DNA from 4 places in the Paenibacillus filicis genome. Region 2 is predicted to be linked to each of the others. Evidence: riboswitches for the same ligand, from Rfam matches in the RefSeq annotation. Region 2 holds a riboswitch; each other region holds the start of a gene.
The links. A riboswitch is a leader RNA that binds a small molecule or an ion and turns the genes downstream of it on or off. The one in region 2 is predicted to bind cyclic di-AMP.
Positions count from the first base shown of each region.

Region 1 (3,207 bases), on a different contig from region 2:
TCCCGTCCGATCAGTCCTATGATATATACCGGCCGGGCGAGCATGATGAGAAGCTTCCCATCCTGCTGCTCGATTCCAACGAACAGCTGACGGAAATATCGCGCAAATCCGAGATTGTCCGCTCCATAAGCGGCATCCAGATGGGAAAATACCACCTGTATTACCCAAGGGATCTGCTGGTGAAACATCTTCCGGAGCTGGATCCGGGCTTGCGGCGACTGTTTGCCTTGTAGCTGTTTCAGTTCCTTCTATATATTAAGAGAAAACGGACAAGCCAAAGGAGAATTATGCTATGCTGATCGACACGCACGCCCACCTCAATGCGCCCCAATTCGATGAAGACCGACACGAAGTGATTGCCCGTGCGAGGGACAACGGAATTGGTCGAATTGTGAATGTAGGCTTTAACCGCGAAACCATCCCTACTTCACTGGCGCTTGCGGAGCAGTATGACTTTATCTACTCGACGGTTGGATGGCATCCGACGGATGCGAAGGATATGACCGAAGAGGATCTGGCCTGGATCGAATCGCTGTGCAGCCATGACAAGGTTGTTGCCATCGGAGAGATCGGGCTGGATTATTATTGGGATACCTCACCGAAGGATGTCCAGGATCGCGTATTCCGCGATCAGATTCGCCTAGCCCGCAAGGTAGGTCTCCCGATTGCGATTCATAACCGCGATGCGCATCACGATGTCGTGCAGACCCTGCGGGAGGAACGAGCTTCCGAGGTCGGAGGTGTCATGCATTGCTACTCCGGTAGCTGGGAAACGGCCAAGCTGTGTCTGGATATGAATTTTTATATTTCATTCGGGGGGCCCGTGACGTTCAAAAATGCGCGCCAGCCCAAAGAGGTGCTGGAAAAGGTGCCGCTGGACCGTCTGCTGATCGAAACCGATGCCCCCTATCTGGCTCCGCATCCTTACCGGGGAAAGCGCAACGAGTCTGCTTATGTGCGTCTGGTCGCAGAGACAGCAGCGGAAATAAAAGGAATTTCCTTAGAAGAATTGGCTGAGATCACGAGTCGGAATGCGATGGAGCTTTTTAGGATTTCATAGGGCCATTTCCCCATGGAAAGCGCACCCAAAAATGAAGTTCCGAATAACGAATCAAGAAAACGAAAGGAAATTGATGCTAAGACTACGTCCGGATGAGAAATAGATGGTTTTTGTTTTGAAAAAAGCGTTTTATATGCCAGATTCGAACCAAATTCGCTCTTTTTTTCTCTGTTTGTATACTTTACAACCGAAGCCTTCGCATCGTACACTCAATAATAACTTCATATCGATCACAATATTTCCAACATCGCTGAGTTTCCGAAAGGGAAACGGGGGAACCACATCACGGCTGACCGGTTGACGGTCACGGGATGTTTTTTTAGGGGTGAATCCTTGTGTGCTGATCAAGTACACGGGGTAGGGCGACTCTCAAGTCCGAATCCGTCAGCTAACCTCGTAAGCGTCTAGAGAGAGGTAACGATTGTCGTGTGCTTATATTTCATTTGGGCCAAATGAAAAAAGTCACGGGAAGGTTCCTCTTCTCCGCTGACTTTTTTGTGTTTCCCTGTAGATGGGATAAATGTCCAAGCACTTTATAAGATGCGCCCGAAGGGGGGACGTAGCAGGCAAGTGGCGGCTCTGATGACAGCGGAAGAAAAGTTGGAAGTAGCATTCCAAACATTTACCATAGTCGCGTCAGACTCTAATCATGCATAACACTCAAAATGGCGAGGCTTTAAGGAGGACCGAACAAGTGGGAGCTGTATCACCTGAGCAAACCCATGTAAGACGATCATCCAGCATGACCTTCGCGTTGCGATGGAAGCATGGAAACTTGCGTATGATAACGATTATCACACTCCTTTCATTCGCTATGACTTTCATGTTTTTGATGATGTTACACGGTACGGCTGTCAAGCGCGTATCGCTCGTTGTGGACGGACAGGAACGCAAGTTCCAAACCCGTGAAGGGGTCCTGCAACGAATCCTGGATGAGCAAGGCATTGCGGTGTCAGATAAGGACCGGCTTTCGCACGGGCTGGACTCCTCGATTAAATCTGGAGACCGCATTACGATTACCCATACAACGCCGCTTCAGTTGACGATGGATGGGGAGACCAAGACCGTATATACGGTCAGCAAGACGGTAGGCGCTGCGCTGCAGGAGCTGAACGTGACGCTTGGCGAGCTGGATAAGGTTATCCCTGCGCCGGATAGCGAGCTTGCGACAGATAGTCCCGTCAAAGTCGTTCGTGTTAAGAAGGAACAAGGCGAGCTGCAGGAAGCGATCGCTTTCGACACGGTGAAGAAGAATGAGCCCCAGCTGCTCAAGGGCAAGGAACAAGTTGTGCAAGAGGGTCAAGAAGGTTTGAAGATCAAGAAAACCGAAAAAGTGTTTGAAGACGGCGTGCTCGTCTCGGAGCAGGTCGTAGGAGAAGCCGTACAAACGGAAAGCAAGCAGCGCATTGTCGCAGTAGGAACCAAGAGTCCCGTTGTCGCATTGTCAGCTTCCTCGCCGAATGTGGAGGAAGTAACCAAGAATGGGGTCAATTTCGGCTATAAGCAAGTGATTAAGAATGTTACGCTGACCGCGTATTCGGCAGGACCGGATTCGACGGGCAAGGATGAGAGCCATCCGCAATACGGCGTAACGTCATCAGGGGCGAAGGTAACGGAAGGTCGTACCATTGCAGTTGACCCTAAAGTAATCCCGATCGGCTGGTGGGTATATATCGACGGTCTCGGCTTCCGCCGGGCTGAGGATACCGGCAGCGCTGTGAAAGGGAATAAGATCGACGTCTACTTCCAGAGTGACAGCTATGCCGACCGCTTCGGTACTAAACGCGGGTATACGGTATACGTCATCGGGCCCAAGAAGCCGTCTGCTGACTAGGAGCACGCAATACGGGAAGACTGATGCATATAGATTAACGGATTAAGAAGAGGCGTTCTAGCACCCTCTTCTTTTTCCATGTTTATGAACGATGAGAGGAAGAACCGACTTGATCAAGGAGATTATCGTAGTGGAAGGCAAGGACGACACAGTCGCCATCAAGCGTGCTGTGGAAGCGGAGACGATCGAAACCGGAGGCTCGGCGATTAATGCGGACATCATCCGGCGGATCCGCCTCGCCCAGGAGCGCAGGGGGGTTATCGTCTTCACAGATCCGGATCATGCGGGGGAACGGATCCGTAAGATCATCGCA
Region 1 is NZ_JBBPCC010000041.1:16,741-19,947, reverse strand. Features, by position in the region: gene WMW72_RS34670 (HD domain-containing protein) at 1-233, shown strand, start outside; gene WMW72_RS34665 (TatD family hydrolase) at 293-1,060, shown strand; cyclic di-AMP (ydaO/yuaA leader) riboswitch at 1,299-1,479, shown strand; gene WMW72_RS34660 (ubiquitin-like domain-containing protein) at 1,755-2,894, shown strand; gene rnmV (ribonuclease M5) at 3,004-3,207, shown strand, end outside.
Region 1: linked by a shared signal. The riboswitch ahead of WMW72_RS34660 (ubiquitin-like domain-containing protein) and the one ahead of WMW72_RS33695 (hypothetical protein) in region 2 are both predicted to bind cyclic di-AMP.

Region 2 (3,207 bases):
TCGAGCGCCGCTACCGGGCCGATCGCAATCTGCTGCGGCCCTTCCACCCCGTTCACGGTGATCGTTGGCTGCAGCGTCTGTGGTACCTGAAGCCCGACGAGCACCAGCGTGGTGACAAAAGCAAACGGCAGAAATACCCGCGTATGCGCCTTGACGAAATCCTCGAAGAAATTGCCGATCGTCTCACCCTTGCTCGTGATGGCTCGGATGAAGGCTATCGCCACGCACAGCCCCGTAGCAGCTGAGGTAAACATCATCATCGTAATAAAAGCCATCTGCGAGAAATACGAGAGGCCAGTCTCACCGCTGTAATGCTGGAGATTCGTATTGGTCATGAAGCTGATGACCGTATTGAATGTCAGCGTCTGCTCCATATTATCGATGCCGCTCGGGTTAAACGGCAGAAACTTCTGCAGTCGAAGCATGAGGTAGCCGGTCGCTACCAGGACGATGTTCGTCAGAATAAAGCTTAGCGCGTAGGTTTTCCAGGTCATGCCCCGGCGCTGCTTCAGCCCGATCAGTGCGTATATCGGCCTCTCCGCCCAGGCAAACCAGCGATCTGTGCCGTTCGCCTCGCCCCGGAACACCTGGTACAGGTAGGTGCCGAGCGGCTTCACCAGCAGCAGCAGGATCAGGATAACAACGGCTATTTGTACAATGCCCATAACTTCTTAGACCCTCCTTGTCAGCAACCTAGAATTTCTCCGGATTGACCAGCACATAGACGAGATAAATAAAGATAAACACCGTACATACACCAACCACGATCATTTGTTATCTCCCTCCGGTTCACGGTTTACGCTTCCGCACCAGGCTAGGAAGCCTGCGAATAAGACATACGCTCCGGCCAGAAGCAGCACCATACCTAGATCCAGCATCCAAATCCCTCCTCATGGTCAGCCTTCTGCCTAATCGTCCATGGATGCAATTAAAAAGCTAACGTCCTGACTGGACGTATGAATGATATTGCGGGCCCCCAGATTTCTGTACATCAGCCTCGGACTGCTCGAATGGGTGATGATCGTGATGGGCTTTGTCGTCCATTTGCTGCAGATCTGCAGATAGCGGCAGCACAGCGTCACGCTATTTTCAAATAAAAAGACTTGACCTACCGGGAACTCCGGCATGATCCAGGTAACCTCATTTTTAGTATCCACGAGGTGGGAAATTTTCACTCCGATTCTAGTAACCCTCTCTTGTTCCACTCGATTGTTCACGATCGCTGCGCACGGAATCTGCCGGGCCAGCAATTGACTAATGAACAGCTCCCCTGCTTTGTTCGGTGCGGATACCAAGATCCATTCCCGCTGATGTACCACGGATTCTCCTCCTATTGATTGAGAAAGAGAAGGCAACAAAAAAGAAGCCGGCAGGAAGAAAAGAACTCTTCCCGCGGCTTCTTCAGGCACAGCCAAATAGACCGTGTCTTGCCCACGACAATCGTTGCCTCTCTCCAAACGCTTACGAGGTTAGCTGACGGATTCGGGCGTGAGAGTCGCCCTACCCGGGAACAGCCTGGCTGTTCCGGGATTCACCCCATGAAGCTGCGATGGCAGCTTCGTTGGTTCCCCCGTTCCTTTTCCATTCAAGGACTCAGCGAATCAGATGCATGTCATTCGTTTTGTAAATCATTGGCTTCTGTTTCATAAAAAGACAAGTAAAAACCACAGAGGCTTAAGCCCTGTGGTCGATAGGTTCGATCACAAGCTTCATCATCCTCTCTCCATTAAGCACCATTCGCATGTCAGAACAAGTCAAGACGGTCCTTCGATACCAAGATGGCTGCCTACCAACGCTTACGGGGTTAGCTGACGGATTCGGGCGGTGAGAGTCGCCCTACTCGGAGCCGCTTCCTGCCCCAAGATTCACCCCATGCCCTGCGCGCAGCGGCTCTCACACCGCTTCGGCCTGGCTGTATTGGTTCCCCCGCTTTCCCGGTTAGCCCAGGAAACTCAGCGATTCAACATGGAAACTTTGTTTGATTCATGAGTTGTATCATACGCTTGCCGGTTGGTCCTGTAAAGAAAGACCATCCGTCAAATCCCGTTCAATCCGCCATAATCCGGAAGTAATTCATCTTCGATCTCCATATTGCTGCATCTTACTCCCGATTTTACTGTTTATCTCGAAAATCACGAAAATAGAAGCTTAGCCTAGAAAAGGTGGAGATAACCGAAGCGTCTGTCCATTGAAGTCGGTTTCACGTGGATTTCCGGTTCAAATCATACAAATCTAACCATTTATCGGGTTTTATTTTGCAATAGTTCGGGCGAATGGGGTAACCGCGATAGCTAACCTCGTAAGCACAGGTTTCAGCCGCCAACAACTATTTACTAATCCCGGTTGCACGAGACGAAGATTGAGGATGCCGGAATGGCGGCCATGACCTCTGATTTCGTAATTTTTATAGATGAAGAGGCGCCTCATGTAAAAAAAGACCTTCCAAAAGTGTTCCGCCTGACAAATTGGATCTGCTTAGAAGAAAGGGACTCTTTTCATATGGCGTGACAAAGGTCGTTTCAGACGCATACATGCCTGATTACAAACAGGCTAAGGGAGCATTTCTGCTCCCCTTCCATGCCTTCTGCATAGCTATAGACGCTGTTTAAAGAAATACGGACAATAATTTATTCACGGCATACTCGGCCTCGACATCTATACACACCTGTACAGGACTTCCTACCAAAGCATTACGCCGTAAATCCGCCACGGTCATCCCCTGACAAATCTCACTTTGGCATTCCACTTTAATCTTCATCTGTTGGGTTTTGACCACACCTGGCTCTAGGGCCACCAGCATCGTTAATGGATCATGCAGCGGGGCAGCTCCCATCCAATAATTCGAGGTGTGATAGAAGTCAAAGTAAAACTGTAAGGATTCGTTGATAAATTCGACGATATCCTTGTTCTCTTCTTGGCAATGCTCCTGCAGATAGTTCAGATGCTGCTGGGTAATCAGCGTTTTCATCGTAACATCTAGGCCCACCATGGTGATCGGTAACCCCGAGCTAAACACGATGTCCGCGGCCTCGGGATCGCCCCATATATTCGCCTCCGACACGGGGGTTACATTACCCGGGACATGAACAGCTCCACCCATGACATATACATGCTTAATTTTTTGAGCCAACGTTGCATCCTTCTGAAGCGCCTGGGCTAAGTTGGTTAATCTTCCCAAAGCCACGATAATTAACTCATTAGGAAGCT
Region 2 is NZ_JBBPCC010000036.1:42,935-46,141, forward strand. Features, by position in the region: gene kdpA (potassium-transporting ATPase subunit KdpA) at 1-665, opposite strand, end outside; gene kdpF (K(+)-transporting ATPase subunit F) at 694-771, opposite strand; gene WMW72_RS33695 (hypothetical protein) at 909-1,319, opposite strand; cyclic di-AMP (ydaO/yuaA leader) riboswitch at 1,443-1,609, opposite strand; cyclic di-AMP (ydaO/yuaA leader) riboswitch at 1,779-1,968, opposite strand; gene WMW72_RS33700 (nucleoside hydrolase) at 2,606-3,207, opposite strand, start outside.

Region 3 (3,207 bases), on a different contig from region 2:
ACGATATTTCGCATTTCTGCCATACGTTCAAGCGGGTTGCGGGGCTCACACCGAGCCAATATCGTGCCGTGCATGGATCATGCAGCGCCGGATGATACCGGCTGTCCCGTCATGAGCCTGCATCTTCGCTGGATAAGTAAAAAGAAACCCGCCTGACGGCGGGTTCCCGTTGCCCTGCGGCTGCTTGAGCCGGATTCGGGCGTAATGGTTATATTTAGAATGAAAACCATGAAACGATCAGAAACGTATGCTTGCTTCGGCTTAAGAGACGGTGGACACTCGCTTGGCCCCTACATACCGCTTGCCCCAATAGCCGCTGGTCAGGCTCGCGACGGACACGCCGACGGACGAGGCGGATGAGATAAATTGGCCATTCCCCAAATAAATCCCCACATGCGAGGTTTTATTTTTCTCGGCAAAGAAGACCAGATCGCCTTCCTGCAGATTCGTTACGCTTTGCCCCAGGTTGTCGTACATATCGACGGACGTTCTAGGCAGCGAGACGCCTTGCTTTTCAAAAACATAGTTCACAAACCCCGAGCAGTCAAAGCCGTTGGTCGATTCTCCGCCATACATGTAGGGGGTTCCCAGGTACTGATACGCGGTTTGTACGACAGACGGTACCGGCTTCGGCTTGTACCAGGCTGGTGCATGATACTGGCCGTCCTGGTTAATGATCGCGATGCGGTTGCTAGGGTCCCACTGGACACGGTATCCGAAGGTCTCGGATACGAATCTCAACGGAAGATAGACTCTGCCTTCGCTGAACTGGGGCGGCGCATCCATATCCACCGTTTTCCCGTTCACGACCGCTTGCTTGCTGCCGGTCTGCAGCTTGATCGATTGCTGATCACTGGTCAGCGTGACTTTGATGACATCGGCATCCTTGCTCCAATCCAGCTTGTACCCCAAATTTTCGACCAGCAGACGCATGGGAATCTGCAACGTATTGGCGGTGTCAATAAAGGGCTGCGCATCGGGAAACGAAACCAGACTGTCGTTCACCTGCACCTTGACTTCCGAAGAAGCGGCTTGGGCTGAATCGGCCCCAAAGCCCGATACGATGCCGACAGCTGTCAATGCGCATGAAAAAACAAGCGTTTTGCAAAAACGATTCAAACGTATTCCTCCTGTAGCCTTCGAGGTTAGTTGACGGATTCGGAAGAGGTTGCTCCCTAGTCCGCTTGCGCGGACATTCACCCCTAGGTAAATCATCCCCCGTACCAATTCTTCTGCTGAATTGGATTCGGCCATTGTATTGTCGCATTCAAGCAAGGCAGACACCTGCAAATAATCCGCTGTGCCACCTCATGGATTACCCATGCTTTCCCGGTTGCTCAAAAGGCTTATTCATGCTAGTCCTATTATAGGCAAGCTCCTGCAAAAGTTCAACTAAACCTCATCGGTACACGGCTTATGAGGATATCTTACGATTATTCAATTCTAAATTCGTCTTCGTGCCATCTCTAAAAAGGAACATCGACAACCTTTTTCCCCAATGGATGCTTAACGTTTCAATATAACGATAAGACAAGGTTGAAATGATCCACGAAATGACTAAAGTACCGACCCATATGAGCCATATCGGCATTTTTTCATGAAACAAGAAAAACAAACCGACTAATACAATCATGTGATACAGGTAAAAACTGTATGATATTTTGCCTAAGTGGTGGATTGGCTTTAACCTTAGAAAGGTTGAAAAGGATTTTGCCGTCAGTGCCAAGCAAATTAATATCCCCGCCCCCAATAGGGTTACCCAATCATTAATCACATCCAGGTGTATCCATTCCACTTCTTTAAAAAACCAATGTGGATACGTATATAATAAAATACCACCTACTGAAATCATTATTTTTTTCGTCGAAGTCAAGTTTTCAAAGAAATCAAGAATGAGTTTAAAATGTTTACCTATCAAGGCTCCGATTATAAACATGGGTATCCACTCTATCGTGTTCAGATAAGGGAGTAAAGAATTGAGCAGTTTAGGCAGAGTATCTATCTTGCTAACAATAACCATGATGTGGGATAGGAGAGAGAGTCCAAGGCCGATCAACACGTTTGTTTTCCAGTTTAATTTGAGAACGATGAGCATAATCAACGGAAATATGATGGAAACTCGCAACTCTTGAATCAAAGTCCAAATAACAGAATCAAAGGCAGCGATATCATATCTCCCGCCGCCAAATGTATAGCTAGGCAAGAAGAGTAAATGATTGATTAATAACTTAATACTTATTGGACTCTGCCAGTGCGCTGCAAACCAGTTGCTGAACCCCTCAATACGATGGGTTGGGATCAGCAGTCTTAATAGGATGGCAAAGATAATAGCTACGGCATAAGGCACGTATAATCGAAGTACACGTTTCGTAATAAAAACAGGCGTAGAAGGTGATTTGCCTGGGGTGACAAATGGAAATGACAAAACAAGCCCACTAAGCACAAAAAATAAGATCACCGCTTCGTGTCCAGATATCAAAATACTTAGTGGTGTAAATTTCAACAGATATGAAACAAAATCCCCCCGGATAGACGGATTATTGTACAAGACAAACATACCTAAACAATGAGCAAAAAAAACAGTCATTGCAGCTAACCCTCTTAATGAGTCTAATTCCTCATAGCGTTTCAAAAAGTCGCACCTCCAGCTTCATCTTTTGATACGAATTGTATCACAACGAATAGGTCTATAGCAATAATTGTCAGAAAAAAATCAAACCCAAGCAGCTTGAATTCAGTCGCTTGGGTCCGTAAGACTCATATTAATTGAAGTTACAACCGTTATCGCCCTGATCCCAAGGCTTCACCTTTGCCACTGAGGACTTCTCTCAGCTCTGCCGTACTGTGAACCATATAGGTGGGTTCAACCGGCTGCAGTTCCTCCAGAGACCCGTACCCGTACATAACGGCGATCGAGTGAATACCTGTGTTGTTGGCCCCGATGATGTCATGCTTGCGGTCTCCGACCATCACTACATCCTGCTTGTCTACCCCGCTCAGCTGCCCTAGCACATAGGCAATGACTTCGGTCTTGGAGGCTCGTGTGCCATCCAGATTGCTGCCTGCGATCAGCTCGAAATACGGGTCCAATTCGAAGTAACGCAGGATTTGTTCGGCGAATGGCGTAGGCTTGGAGGTAGCGACGATGAGCCGCTTGTTCTGCTCCTTGAGCTCCGCCAGCAGCTCACGAATCTGTGGGTACACCTC
Region 3 is NZ_JBBPCC010000005.1:80,594-83,800, forward strand. Features, by position in the region: gene WMW72_RS09780 (helix-turn-helix domain-containing protein) at 1-95, shown strand, start outside; gene WMW72_RS09785 (C40 family peptidase) at 262-1,119, opposite strand; cyclic di-AMP (ydaO/yuaA leader) riboswitch at 1,120-1,262, opposite strand; gene WMW72_RS09790 (acyltransferase family protein) at 1,415-2,632, opposite strand; gene WMW72_RS09795 (HAD family hydrolase) at 2,782-3,207, opposite strand, start outside.
Region 3: linked by a shared signal. The riboswitch ahead of WMW72_RS09785 (C40 family peptidase) and the one ahead of WMW72_RS33695 (hypothetical protein) in region 2 are both predicted to bind cyclic di-AMP.

Region 4 (3,207 bases), on a different contig from region 2:
GATTTCGTGGCCGTCATTGACCTCACGTATAGCAATGGCCGGATACATCTGAACCCGCTTGCCCAACACGAAGAAAGTCCCCTTGGCCTCATACGCATGCAGAAGATCCAGAATTTGCGGTGTGTACACCGGATTGGGACCGTCGTCAAACGTCAAGGCGATCAGCTTCTGATCGGTTTGGACATTCCATACGACCTCATCACGGCTTGGAACGGCAGCAGCTGGAAATTGGGGAATCAGCAGCAGGCCAGCCAGCAGCAGAAGTGTTGTTTTCCGGATCATGACCAAGCCTCCTCCGCTGTAAATTCAGTTATAGTGTCCGAAAAAAGGCGGGAGGCTATGCGGCCTAAAAGCTGGGTAATCCCGATGGAAGAAAAGGATAAGAGTGTGGAAGGTATTCCAGAGAAAAGCGGGGGTTAGTCGCGGCCTATAAAGAAAATAGCAAAAACAGCAGTCCGAAGACTGCTGCTGCTACGAGCCGAGAATATATACTTTCACTTGCTGAATCCCGAATGACTTCACTTGCTCACGGCTCTGCGGGAGGAAGATATCGATCTTATTGCCCTTGATCGCTCCACCGGTATCGCTGGCTACGGCATACATGCCTCCGGCAGGAAGTCCGTCATGTGTGTAGCCTTCCACGTAAACTCTCGATCCGAGTGGAATCACAGAAGGGTCTACGGCGATCGTGCCAAGCTGCAGCTGGTTGCCCATATAATCGAGTGTGTACCCGCCGTTCTCTGCGGGGCTGGCGCTATAGGCAGAGGCTCTGGCCTCAATGACTTTGGAGTAACTCTTGGCGATGGCCTGGGGACGATACCAGGCCGGTGCATGATACTGGCCGTCTGTCGACATAATCGCGATGCGATTGGCCGAATCCCATTGGGTCTTGGAGCCGAACGTATCGGCAATCAGACGGAAAGGAACGTATACACGGCCGTCTACGATCCGGGCAGGCGCATCCAGAGAAGCAGGCTGCTCATTCACCTTGGCCTCAGTTTCTCCTGTCGTTAGGGTCAGCTTCTGCTCCGAATTGCCGATGGTGATGGCAATCTGGTTGCCTACCTTCTGCCATTGCAGATCATAGCCTAGCTTGTCAGCCATGACTCTAGCAGGAACTTGAAGCTTGGAAGTGGCATCCACAATCGGCTGAATATCACCAAACTGCATGAGCTGATCGTTAACCTGCACCTTAATGTCCGTCTCCTGATGGAAAAACTGGGCATTCGCAGGCTTAGACGCCGTCATTCCCGCGGGCAGCAGGAACAGACCTGCCAGCAGGATGCATTTGAAAATCTTATTCAATTGATTCCCTCCTGTCGGGCCTCCGAGGTTAGTTGTCGGGTTCGGGAAGAGGATTTTCCCTAAGCGCGATTCGGCAGGCATGGCTGCTGGAATCGTCTATTCACCCCATGTGATGCGTCCCCCGTACGTTCAGATAACAAACTGTTCGATTCGGCTTTTAAGACTTTACCATAACCTGCTTAAAGCGTTCAATGCATAAATTCATCCAGTCCATGCCAGGTTTTTCCTTCAGCTGAGAGGATATCCGTAAAAATACCGCCGTGTGGCGGCAGAATGGTACAATGTAAGTTATAGAAAAGCAGGGAGGCAGAGTCATGTATCAGCGCGACTATATCATGCGGCTTATCGAACAGACGGCCAAAATCATCGGACAAGTCATCAACAAGCGAGGCCAGGCGCTTCAGGAGCGGCTGGAGATTATCAATCAGGCGATGAAACGCCTCGTCGGACTCGACTCTAGACTGCTGCAGGCGCTGGCGGTTCGCGATCTGCTGGAGCTAATCTCCCAGGGAGGCAGGCCGGATATCGGCAAAGCGCTTGCGTTGAGCGACATGATGATCGCCCGTGGCCGGATGCTGAAGGAAGAACAACACGGGGAGCAGGCTGCACGTGAATCCATCCGGTGGGCGGAGCTGCTTCTGCTGGTAAGGGCAGACGAAGAAGACTCGGCAATGCTGAAGGAAATCGACGAGCGGATCGAAGCCGCGCTGGAGCTGGCCGGGAGAAGTCCGATGGGCACTGAGCTGCTGGAGCTGCTTATCCCTTATTATGAAGAAACAGGCCGGCTATCCAAGGCGGAGGATGCTCTCTTTCACCGCTTGGCTGTGAAAGACGGAGACGAGCCCTCTGATTCGTGGCTGGTCATTCTAGAGAACGGCTTGCTTATGTATGAGCGGTGGACCCTGCTGAGCGAGCCGGTGCTGACGGCGGGAGGGCTATCCGCCCCAGAAGTCGCCCAAAGTCAAAAAGAACTCATTGAAATGAAAAATGCGACTGTTAATAAGCGGTAAATCTACCCAATAACAAGGTTTAAAGGCGAACTATTTTTATGGAATAAATATTGAATGTTCGGGTTTTAGAGTTGACATGATGTGTCAATCCCTGCTAAACTGAGAGAGTGAAAAGATTGGTAAGCAGGGTCATTTATAAGTTGAATAGTCTCGTATAAAGTCGGGGATACGGCCCGAAAGTCTCTACCCGAAAACCTTAAATTTTTGGACTACGAGTAAGCGTCAATGAGAGGTCGGCACGCTCTGTGCTTGGCCTTAACTTGTGCTTAAGGGTATTTCTTGTCGTCCTTCCGACAGCTGGCCGTTACTTGGCTTCAGTTGTCTCAAGGGCGTTTTTTCATGAATAGAGCATATAGCTCATCAAGCAGCCGCCCGGAATCGAAGGGTGCAAACGGAGGTTATCATGTCAGTGCAAGTTGGTGTCATTATGGGAAGCCAGTCCGATTGGGACACGATGAAGCATGCGTGCGACATACTGGACGAACTCGGCATCGCCTATGAGAAGCGGGTTGTATCCGCTCACCGTACGCCCGATCTGATGTTTGAATATGCGGAATCCGCCATCGGTCGCGGATTAAAGCTGATTATCGCCGGAGCCGGCGGTGCCGCTCATTTGCCGGGTATGGTTGCGGCGAAGACGGTACTGCCGGTCATTGGCGTGCCTGTAAAGTCTTCTACAATGAGTGGGCTTGATTCACTCTATTCCATTGTACAGATGCCGGGCGGCGTGCCGGTGGGCACGATGTCGATCGGTCAGGCCGGAGCGACCAATGCGGGGCTGTACGCCGCTCAGGTGCTGGCAGCCTTCGATCCCGAGCTGCAGCAGAAGCTCGTGAAGCGCCGTGAGAAGCTCGCGCAAACCGTTATAGAGAAGAGCGTGCTGGAATGAGAC
Region 4 is NZ_JBBPCC010000017.1:172,450-175,656, reverse strand. Features, by position in the region: gene WMW72_RS23940 (polysaccharide deacetylase family protein) at 1-282, opposite strand, end outside; gene WMW72_RS23935 (stalk domain-containing protein) at 472-1,305, opposite strand; cyclic di-AMP (ydaO/yuaA leader) riboswitch at 1,308-1,471, opposite strand; gene WMW72_RS23930 (DUF6483 family protein) at 1,620-2,315, shown strand; purine riboswitch at 2,446-2,547, shown strand; gene purE (5-(carboxyamino)imidazole ribonucleotide mutase) at 2,719-3,204, shown strand; gene purK (5-(carboxyamino)imidazole ribonucleotide synthase) at 3,201-3,207, shown strand, end outside.
Region 4: linked by a shared signal. The riboswitch ahead of WMW72_RS23935 (stalk domain-containing protein) and the one ahead of WMW72_RS33695 (hypothetical protein) in region 2 are both predicted to bind cyclic di-AMP.